Blastochloris tepida: one gene and its partner. The protein of the gene in region 1 interacts with the protein of each later gene in a pairwise test. Links are inferred from orthologs where the notes say so. Each region holds a gene or a part of one and is shown in the gene's direction. Other genes may lie near its edges.

Region 1 (5,288 bases):
CAGCTCGGCGTGGCGGCGCAGGATGCGGGTGCCGATGGCGTGGAAGGTGCCGAGCCAGGGCATGCCCTCCACCGCCTCGCCGACCATGGCGGAGATGCGCTCCTTCATCTCGCGCGCCGCCTTGTTGGTGAAAGTCACGGCCAGGATCTGCGAGGGGTAGGCGCGGCCGGTGGCCAAGATGTGGGCGATGCGGGTGGTGAGAACCCGCGTCTTGCCGGTGCCGGCGCCGGCCAGCACCAGCACCGGGCCGTCGAGCGTCTCCACCGCGCCGCGCTGCTCGGGGTTGAGGCCGTCGAGATAGCTCGGCGCACGCTGCGTCAGCGCCGCGGCGCGGGCGGCGAGCCCGCCCGGCCGTGGGGCGGGCGGGGCGGCGCTAGGCGACGGGTCGCGATGGTCGGTCAATCCGGTCTCCCGGCCGCGACAGGCGGCCTGATTCTGTTTTCGGGAACAAAATGGCACCGGCAGGGCGCAATGGCGAGGGCCGGGGGTATGTTGGGGGTATAGAGCGGCGCCCACCCGGGCGGCGAGGCAGAGTTTGATTTGGCCGCGGTTTCATCGCAGAACCACGTTGAACGGATTCCGGGTGATTGGCCCGGCTCTTTCTTCCCCTCTCCCCTTGCGGGAGAGGGTGCCGAGCGATTGAAGATCGCGAGGCGGGTGAGGGGTTCATTCTCCAGAACACGCCGTATGTACCCCTCACCCGGCTCGACCTCGCCTTGCTCGGCCTCGCCACCCTCTCCCACAAGGGGAGAGGGAAGAGGCGGCTTCCGGCCGAAGGCCGCTTCGAGCCGATCAGCCGGGGTTCGCTTCACAGGTTTGCGGAAAACGCTCCGGTTTCCGGTTGGTCGCGTTTTCTGTCGCAAAACCGCTTCACACTTTTGCGGAAAACGCTCCCCATGCGCGAAGGTCTCCAGCCCGTCAGCCCCTCCACCCTTGCCCGGCTTCTCACCAGCGAGGCGGATGCCCGCCGCGTCGCCGACCTGATCGGCGAGAGCTTCGATCCGGCCGAGACCGCGGTTGCGGCGTTCGAATTGCCCGATGAGTCCGGCTGGAGCGTCGAGGCCTATTTCGCCGATCCGCCGGATGAGGCGGCGGTGCGTGACCTCGTGGCGCTGGCGGCCGGCGCGGAGGCCGCGGCTGCCCTCGTCTTCGAGGCGCTCACGCCCAAGGACTGGGTGGCCGCCTCGCTCGACGGGCTGAAGCCGGTGCAGGCGGGGCGCGTGGTGGTGCACGGCGCGCACGACCGCCACCGCGTGCCGGCCAATGCGCTGGGCATCGAGATCGAGGCGGCGCTGGCCTTCGGCACCGGCCACCACGGCACCACGCGTGGCTGCCTGATCGGCTTCGATCAGTGGAACAAGGCGCGGCGCGCCGGCGGGGCCACTCTGCGGGCGCTCGATGTCGGCACCGGCACCGGCGTGCTGGCGCTGGCGGCGGCGCGGGCGGCGCGGCTGCCGGTGGTCGCCACCGACATCGATCGCGATGCCGTGGTCACCGCCCGCGCCAATGTCCGCTTCAACAAGGCGGCCGATCGGGTGCGGGTGCTGCAGGCCGGCACGCTGACGCGCGCCGGCGTGGTGGATGCCGGCCCCTATGATCTGGTGTTCGCCAATATCCTGATGCGGCCCTTGATCGGGCTCGCGCCGCAGATCCGCCGGCTCTTGGCGCCCGGCGCGCGGGTCATCCTGTCGGGGCTTCTGCCCGGCCATGCCCGCGCGGTGGTCGCGGCCTATCGCGGCCAGGGCCTGCGACTGATCCGCCGCCGCACGCTGGAGGGCTGGGTGAGCCTCGACATGGAGCTGCCGCGGTCATCGTGAGGGGCTGTCGTCCCGGACGGCGCGTCGCGCCGAGCCGGGATCGTTGTGGCGTTCGTCTTTGTTCTGCGGACGATCCCGGGTCTCGCAGCTTCGCTGCTTGCCCGGGATGACGCGGGGGAGGGTTGTCATCCCGGCCAAGCGGCCAAAGGCCGCGCGAGCCGGGATCGTTTTGGGAGTTCGTGTTCTTTCGGCGGACGGTCCCGGGTCTCGCTTTGCTCGCCCGGGACGACGAAGCTCTCCCCAGCAATCGTAGGGCGGAATAGCGCAGCGTATTCCGCCATTTGGCCATGACCGCCGGCCGGCCTGACCGGCGCAATACGCTTTCGCTATTGCGCCCTACGCGCCGGCGCTATCGCTCGCCCGGGACGACGGCTTCCCTCACGCCGGGCGCGGCATGGCGATGCGGCGGCCGGCGCCTTGAGGCGGCGTCAGCCGGTCGTGCGCCTGCTTCATCAGCGCCAGCCGGCCAAGGATGTCGTCGGGGAAGTGCGCGGTCTTCTTGCGCATCAGGTCGACATGCAGCGCCATCTGCTCGGAGGTGGCCGAGATCCAGCCTTCGGTGGCGTGATAGAGCTGCTGGAAGACGTGCACGCGCTTGTCGTCATAATCGAGCAGCTGCACCGTCACCCGTACCGGGTCGTCGGCCTTCAGCTCGCGCATGTAGCGCACGTGCACCTCCGCCGTGACGTAGGACGCGCCCTTGTGGCGGACATAATAGGGGCCGAGCCCGACCAGCAGCATCGCCTCGTCCATCGCGCGATCGAACAGCACGTTGTAGTAGGCCATGTTCAAATGGTCGTTGTAGTCGATCCAGCCGGGATCGACCACCATCGGCGAAGAAACGAACGGCGCGAAAAAGACAGGCACGAAGTCGACGCGGTCAAGCATCGGACCCTCCGCATTCATGGTCCGTGGGGCGGCATTGTGCCTCCTTTTCCGTCGAACGGAAACGGTCGCATGACTGACGGTTGTTTTGCTAAGAGGAAACGGTGGAACCGCGGCACGGGTTCCGGATCCGGAAGGGCCATCATGTCCGCATCATTCTGCCGGCCGCCCGCGGAGGCGGTCGAAGCCGTCGTCTCCGCCCTCGGCCAACGCTTCGGCGCCCGCTGCACCACGTCGCAGGCGGTGCGCGACCAGCACGCCCACACGCTGACCTGGGTGGCGCCGCAGCCGCCGGATGCGGTGGTGTTTCCGCATTCGACCGAGGAGGTGCAGGAGATCGTGCGGCTGTGTGCCGCGCACCGCGTGCCGGTCATTCCCTACGGCACCGGCTCGTCGCTGGAAGGCCAGGTCAATGCGCCGTTCGGCGGCATCTCCATCGACACCCGCGAGATGAACCGCATCGTCGCGGTGCATGCCGAGGATCTCGACGTGGTGGTGGAACCCGGCGTCACCCGCTCGACGCTGAACAGCTATCTGCGCGACGCCGGCCTGTTCTTTCCGATCGATCCCGGCTTCGATGCCTCGTTCGGCGGCATGGCGGCGACGCGAGCCTCCGGCACCAATGCCGTGCGCTACGGCACGATGAAGGACAATGTGCTGGCGCTGAAGGCGGTGCTGGCCAATGGCGAGGTGATCACCACCGCCAGCCGCGCCAAGAAATCCTCAGCCGGCTACGATCTCACCCGCCTCTTGGTCGGCTCCGAAGGCACGCTCGGCATCATCACCGAGCTGACGATCCGGCTGTCCGGAATCCCCGAGGCGATCTCGGCCGGCATCTGCCCGTTCCCGTCGATCGAGGCGGCGTGCGAGGCGACCATCGCCACCATCCAGAGCGGCATTCCGGTGGCGCGCATCGAGCTGCTCGACGAGGTCGCGGTCTCTGCCTCCAACCGCTACTCCAAGCTCGATCTGCCGGTCACGCCGATGCTGTTCCTGGAATTCCACGGCACCAAGGCGTGGGTGGCCGAGCAGGCGCAGCGCTTCGGCGAGATCGCCGCCGAGCTGGGCGGCGGCCCGTTCGACTGGGCGACCGAGCCCGAGCGCCGCTCCAAGCTGTGGCAGGCGCGCCATGACGCGTTCTGGGCGGCGCTGGCGCTGCGCCCCGGCTGTTCGGGCCTGTCGGGCGACGTCTGCGTGCCGATCTCGCGGCTCGCCGACTGCGCCGCCGAGACCAAGCGCGACGCGGCCGAGCTCGGCCTCACCGTGTCGATGGTCGGCCATGTCGGCGACGGCAACTTCCATGCGCTGGTGGTGATCGACAATGACGACGCCGACGAGGTGAAGCGCTGCAAGACGTTCCTGAAGCGCATGGTCGACCGGGCGATCGCCATGGAGGGCACCTGCACCGGCGAGCACGGCGTCGGCCAGGGCAAGATGGGCTATATCGGCGCCGAACTCGGCGACGGCGCGCTCGACGCCATGCGCGCGGTCAAGCGGGCGCTCGACCCGCACAACATCCTCAATCCAGGCAAGATCTTCGCGCTGTAGATCTTTGCGCTGCAGATCTTGGCGCTCCGAATCTTGGCGCTCCGAATCTTGGCGCAACAGGATGTTGACGCTGTAGCCGGCAAACGATCCCGCCCTCGCAGCAGGCCGGGCGGTTTGGGCCGCCCGGGCCGCCTCCGGCCGTCCTTCGCGACCCCGGAAACCGCCATGGCGGCGATCCTTTGTTCGCCAAGGGCGATTTTCGGTGGCCGGAGTGCGGCTCGAAGGCTTGTGCGGCCGGAGCCCTATTCTTCATTGTGACACGTCTGCGTGATATTCTTTGCGGTCACAATTCTTGCGCGAGACCTGTTCTTGCGCGGAGGGTGGCTGTGCGGACCATCACCGTCGCAGCCGGTCCGACGGCCGACGCACCGGAAAATCCATCGCGCCGGAGTATCCATGAAGTCGACGCTGCTCGGTCTCGCCATCGCCGCCGTGGTCACCGCGCTCGGCGCGCTGGCGGCGGCGTTCCTGATCGACTGGGGGGCGCAGCGCGCGCTGTTCGAGTCGCGGCTCGCCACGGCCTTCGGCGCGCGGGTCACCATCGCCGGGCCGATCGATGCCCAGCTTTTGCCGACGCCGCGCTTCGTGCTGCGCGAGGTCGCGATCGGCGGCGAGGGCCGGCGGCTCGATGCGGCCGAGGCGTTCGGCAGCCTCGAACTGTGGCCGCTGCTGCGCGGCGAGATCCAGGCGCGCGAGCTGGTGCTGGTCGAGCCCCGCATCGAGATCGATACCGAGGCGCTCGGATCGCCGGGGCTCGCCATTCCCATCGCCGCCCGCCGGCTGGTGGTGGAGGGCGGGGCGGTCGCGATCCGCGACCGCGCCGCCGGCCGCACGCTCGCCATCGACGATCTCGATGTCACCGGCGATTTGCGCGGGACCGAGGCGCTGGCGCGGCTGCAGGGTCGGGCGACCGTCGCCGGGGTCGGCGCCACGCTGCGGCTCATCGCCTCGGCCGCGCCGGACGGGGTGCGGCTGCGGTTCGCCGCCGACGATCTCAGGCTGGACGGTCCGCGCGGGCGGCTGACCGGCCGGCTCGCC
Region 2 (3,680 bases), 1.9 Mb from region 1 along the record:
GTTGGGGGTTCGAGTCCCTCCACTCCTGCCAGCCTCGGCTTCTGCCGGCTCCGGCCCGCAGCAGCCAAGGCGGCGGACCCACGGTCGGTTTCCGGCATCCGAATTGCCGGCTTCCGGCTTCGACCCGGCCTCGGGGCCGATACGAGGCAGCCAGAGCCCGGCGGAGCGGGCGCGGCGGACGTGTCGATCAGACGGAATTGTTCACGCAGACTCGTTCAAGCGGAATCGTTCAAGCGGACATCATGGCGAAGACCAATCCCCTCGAATTCTTGCAGCAGGTCCGCTCGGAGACCGAGAAGGTCACTTGGCCGACGCGCCGGGAGACCGCCATCACTACGGTGATGGTGCTGATCATGGCCGTCGCCTCCGCCGTCTTTTTCATGCTCGTCGACTGGATGATTCGGATCGGCCTGTCGGCGCTGCTGTCGATCGGCGGCTGAAGGTCACGCAGCAATGGCGGCTCATTGGTACATCGTCCACGCTTATTCGAATTTCGAGAAGAAGGTCGCCGAATCGATTCGCGAGCAGGCGGCGAGCCGCGGGCTGAACGATCTGTTCGAGCAGATCCTGGTTCCCACCGAAAAGGTGGTCGAGATCAGGCGCGGCCGGAAGGTCGATTCGGAGCGGAAGTTCTTCCCGGGCTACGTGCTGGTGAAGTGCAGCCTCACCGACGAGGCCTATCACCTCATCAAGAACACGCCGAAGGTGACCGGCTTCCTGGGAGCGGACAAGAAGCCGATCCCGATTTCCGAGGCCGAGGCCAACCGCATCCTGCACCAGATGCAGGAGGGCGTGGAACGGCCCAAGGCGACGATCAGTTTCGAGGTTGGCGAGCAGGTCCGCGTGGCGGACGGCCCGTTCGCCTCGTTCAGCGGCTTCGTCGAGGAAGTCGACGAGGCGAGGTCTCGGCTGAAGGTGGCGGTGTCGATCTTCGGACGGCCCACCCCGGTCGAGCTTGAGTTCGGGCAGGTCGAGAAGCTCTGAGCTTCGACCGGCTCGATGTGGAAGGCGAGGGCGCCGGCCAAGCGTCCGACCCGCACCACGAAACCCTGAATCGGCCGGGCATCCGGCCACGGGAGTGAGAGATGGCAAAGAAAATCACCGGCTACATCAAGCTGCAGGTGGCGGCGGGCGCCGCGACGCCGCAGCCGCCGATCGGCCCCGCGCTCGGCCAGCGCGGCCTGAACATCATGGAGTTCTGCAAGGCGTTCAACGCCAAGACGGCGCAGATGACCAAGGGCACGCCCATCCCGGTCATCATCACCGCCTATCAGGACCGCTCCTTCACCTTCGAGATGAAGCAGCCGCCGGTGTCCTACTTCCTCAAGCAGGCCGCCGGTCTTCAGTCGGGCTCCAAGACGCCCGGTCGCGGCCCCAAGGCGGGGCGCGTCACCGCCGCGCAGATCCGTGAGATCGCCGAGAAGAAGATGGCCGACCTCAATTGCGACTCGATCGAGTCGGCCGCGCGCATGATCGAAGGTTCCGCCCGCTCGATGGGCCTTGAGGTGGTGGGGTAAGGTCATGAGCAAAGCCGGAAAGCGTATCCGCGCCGCCCGCGAGGGCATCGATCGCGCCAAGCTCTACACCCTCCCGGAGGCGGTGGAGCTGATCAAGTCGCGGTCCAAGGCCAAGTTCGACGAGACTGTCGAGGTGGCGCTCAATCTCGGCGTCGACCCGCGCCACGCCGACCAGATGGTGCGCGGCGTCTGCAACCTGCCGAACGGCTCGGGCCGTACGGTGCGCGTCGCGGTGTTCGCGCGCGGCGGCAAGGCCGACGAGGCCAAGGCGGCCGGAGCCGACATCGTCGGCGCCGAGGATCTGCTGGAGATCGTGCAGGGCGGCACCATCGAGTTCGACCGCTGCATCGCCACGCCGGACCTGATGCCGCTGGTCGGCCGCCTCGGCAAGGTGTTGGGCCCGCGCGGCCTGATGCCGAACCCGAAGGTCGGCACCGTGACCATGGACGTGGCCGGCGCGGTGAAGGCGGCCAAGGGCGGCGCGGTCGAGTTCCGCGTCGAGAAGGCCGGCATCATCCATGGCGGCATCGGCAAGGTGTCGTTCACGACCGACAAGCTGGTCGAGAACATCCGCGCCTTCACCGACGCGGTGGTCAAGGCCAAGCCGCCGGGCGCCAAGGGCACATATCTGCAGCGTGTGGCGATCTCCTCGACCATGGGGCCGGGGGTCAAGGTCGAGCCGTCCACAGTGATTGGCGGCGAAAAGGCAGTTTAGGGGCTGACAAACTGCACCAAGAACGCTTATTTGAGAGTTTGGCTCCGGCTTCGGCCGGATGCGCCAAGAGATCCGTCGCCGGGTGATCCCCGGCACGGTGGGGCCGGCGGGCTTGCCCGTCCGGCCTCGTCCTGTCCGAGACTGCAGGTGCCGGCAACGGCCTAATCCTTGAGGGACGAAAAGTTCCTTCTGGGCCTGCACAGACGGGGGATCAGCCGAGCCCGGGCGTGGCCAGCATCTGGCTTTTCCCGGCGATCGGTTCGAACCAGCACCTCGGCCCGCTCGCGGCGCCCGGGGGGACAGGGCAACCCGAGCGCCGACCTGCGAGGCGGACAGCGTTCCGCCGCACAGGCCGGCAGGTGCAACCGGCGGCCGATCCCTGATCGCGCCGCCAACGGAGACGAAGCGTGGATCGCGCGGAAAAGAAGGTCGTCGTCGAGTCGCTCAACGAGGTGTTCAAGGCCTCGGGCGTCGTCGTCGTCGCCCATTATTCCGGCCTCACGGTCGCCCAGCTTCAGAACCTGCGCAAGCAGATGAAGAAGGCCGGCGCCAGCGTGAAGGTCGCGAAGAACCGCCTCGCGAAGATCGCGCTCGAAGGCACGGATGTCGCCACCATCGCGCCCCTGCTCAAGGGGCCGACGCTGATCGCCTATTCGGACGATCCGGTGGCCGCTCCCAAGGCCGCCCTCGATTTCGCCAAGGCTCACGACAAGTTCGTGATCCTGGGCGGCGCGATGGGCAAGACGGCTCTCAATGCCGACGGTGTGAAGGCGCTCGCCTCGCTGCCGTCGCTCGACGAACTGCGTGCGAAGCTGGTCGGCGTCCTCCAGGCGCCCGCCACCAAGTTCGCCCAGCTGTCGAAGGAGCCGTCGGCCAAGATGGCCCGCCTGCTCAAGGCCTATGCCGAAAAGCGCGAAGCCGCGTGAGGCTTCTCGAAACTCCGGTTCGAACCGATAAGGACCATTATCAATGGCTGACCTGAAGAAGATTTACGACGAGCTGTCCGCTCTGACCGTGCTCGAAATGGCCGAGCTGACCAAGCTGCTCGAAGAGGGCTGGGGCGTGTCCGCCGCTGCCGCCGTCGCGGTTGCCGCGGCGCCGGGCGCTGCCGCCGCTGCGGCTCCGGTCGAGGAGAAGACCGAGTTCAACGTGATCCTGGCCTCGGCCGGCGACAAGAAGATCGAGGTCATCAAGGAAGTCCGCGCCATCACCGGTCTCGGCCTGAAGGAGGCCAAGGATCTGGTCGAGGGCGCGCCCAAGCCGATCAAGGAAGGCGTCGGCAAGGAAGAGGCCGACAAGATCAAGGCGCAGCTCGAGAAGGTCGGCGCCAAGGTCGAACTCAAGTGAGACGTCGCGTGCGGCGGCTTCGGGACATCGTTCCGGGGCCGCTGCACGCATTCCGCCCGGCGGCCGGGCGGTGTGGCGTCGCGTCACCGGTTCCGTCGCAT

Evidence for each region. Proteins that work in one complex are often made in the same cells at the same time.
Region 2: the proteins of BLTE_RS00335 (region 1) and rplK interact in binary tests that used the Escherichia coli proteins (3 or more experiments, as listed by UniProt). The link is inferred for Blastochloris tepida from one-to-one orthologs.

What each region holds. Positions count from the first base shown.
Region 1 is NZ_AP018907.1:81,961-87,248, forward strand. The notes cover bases 1-2,856. They hold BLTE_RS00335 (50S ribosomal protein L11 methyltransferase), read left to right. Parts: upstream 1-896; coding sequence 897-1,817; downstream 1,818-2,856. Other genes in these bases: BLTE_RS00330 (ATP-dependent helicase), read right to left, coding at 1-402; BLTE_RS00340 (thioesterase family protein), read right to left, coding at 2,196-2,705; BLTE_RS00345 (FAD-binding oxidoreductase), read left to right, coding at 2,847-2,856. Also shown: more of BLTE_RS00345, read left to right, coding at 2,857-4,250; BLTE_RS00350 (AsmA-like C-terminal region-containing protein), read left to right, coding at 4,647-5,288. UniProt on the Escherichia coli protein: Methylates ribosomal protein L11.
Region 2 is NZ_AP018907.1:1,931,388-1,935,067, reverse strand. The notes cover bases 1-2,801. They hold rplK (50S ribosomal protein L11), read left to right. Parts: upstream 1-1,085; coding sequence 1,086-1,517; downstream 1,518-2,801. Other genes in these bases: rplJ (50S ribosomal protein L10), read left to right, coding at 2,640-2,801; rplA (50S ribosomal protein L1), read left to right, coding at 1,522-2,232; nusG (transcription termination/antitermination protein NusG), read left to right, coding at 454-984; secE (preprotein translocase subunit SecE), read left to right, coding at 243-440. Also shown: more of rplJ, read left to right, coding at 2,802-3,158; rplL (50S ribosomal protein L7/L12), read left to right, coding at 3,202-3,579. UniProt on the Escherichia coli protein: Forms part of the ribosomal stalk which helps the ribosome interact with GTP-bound translation factors.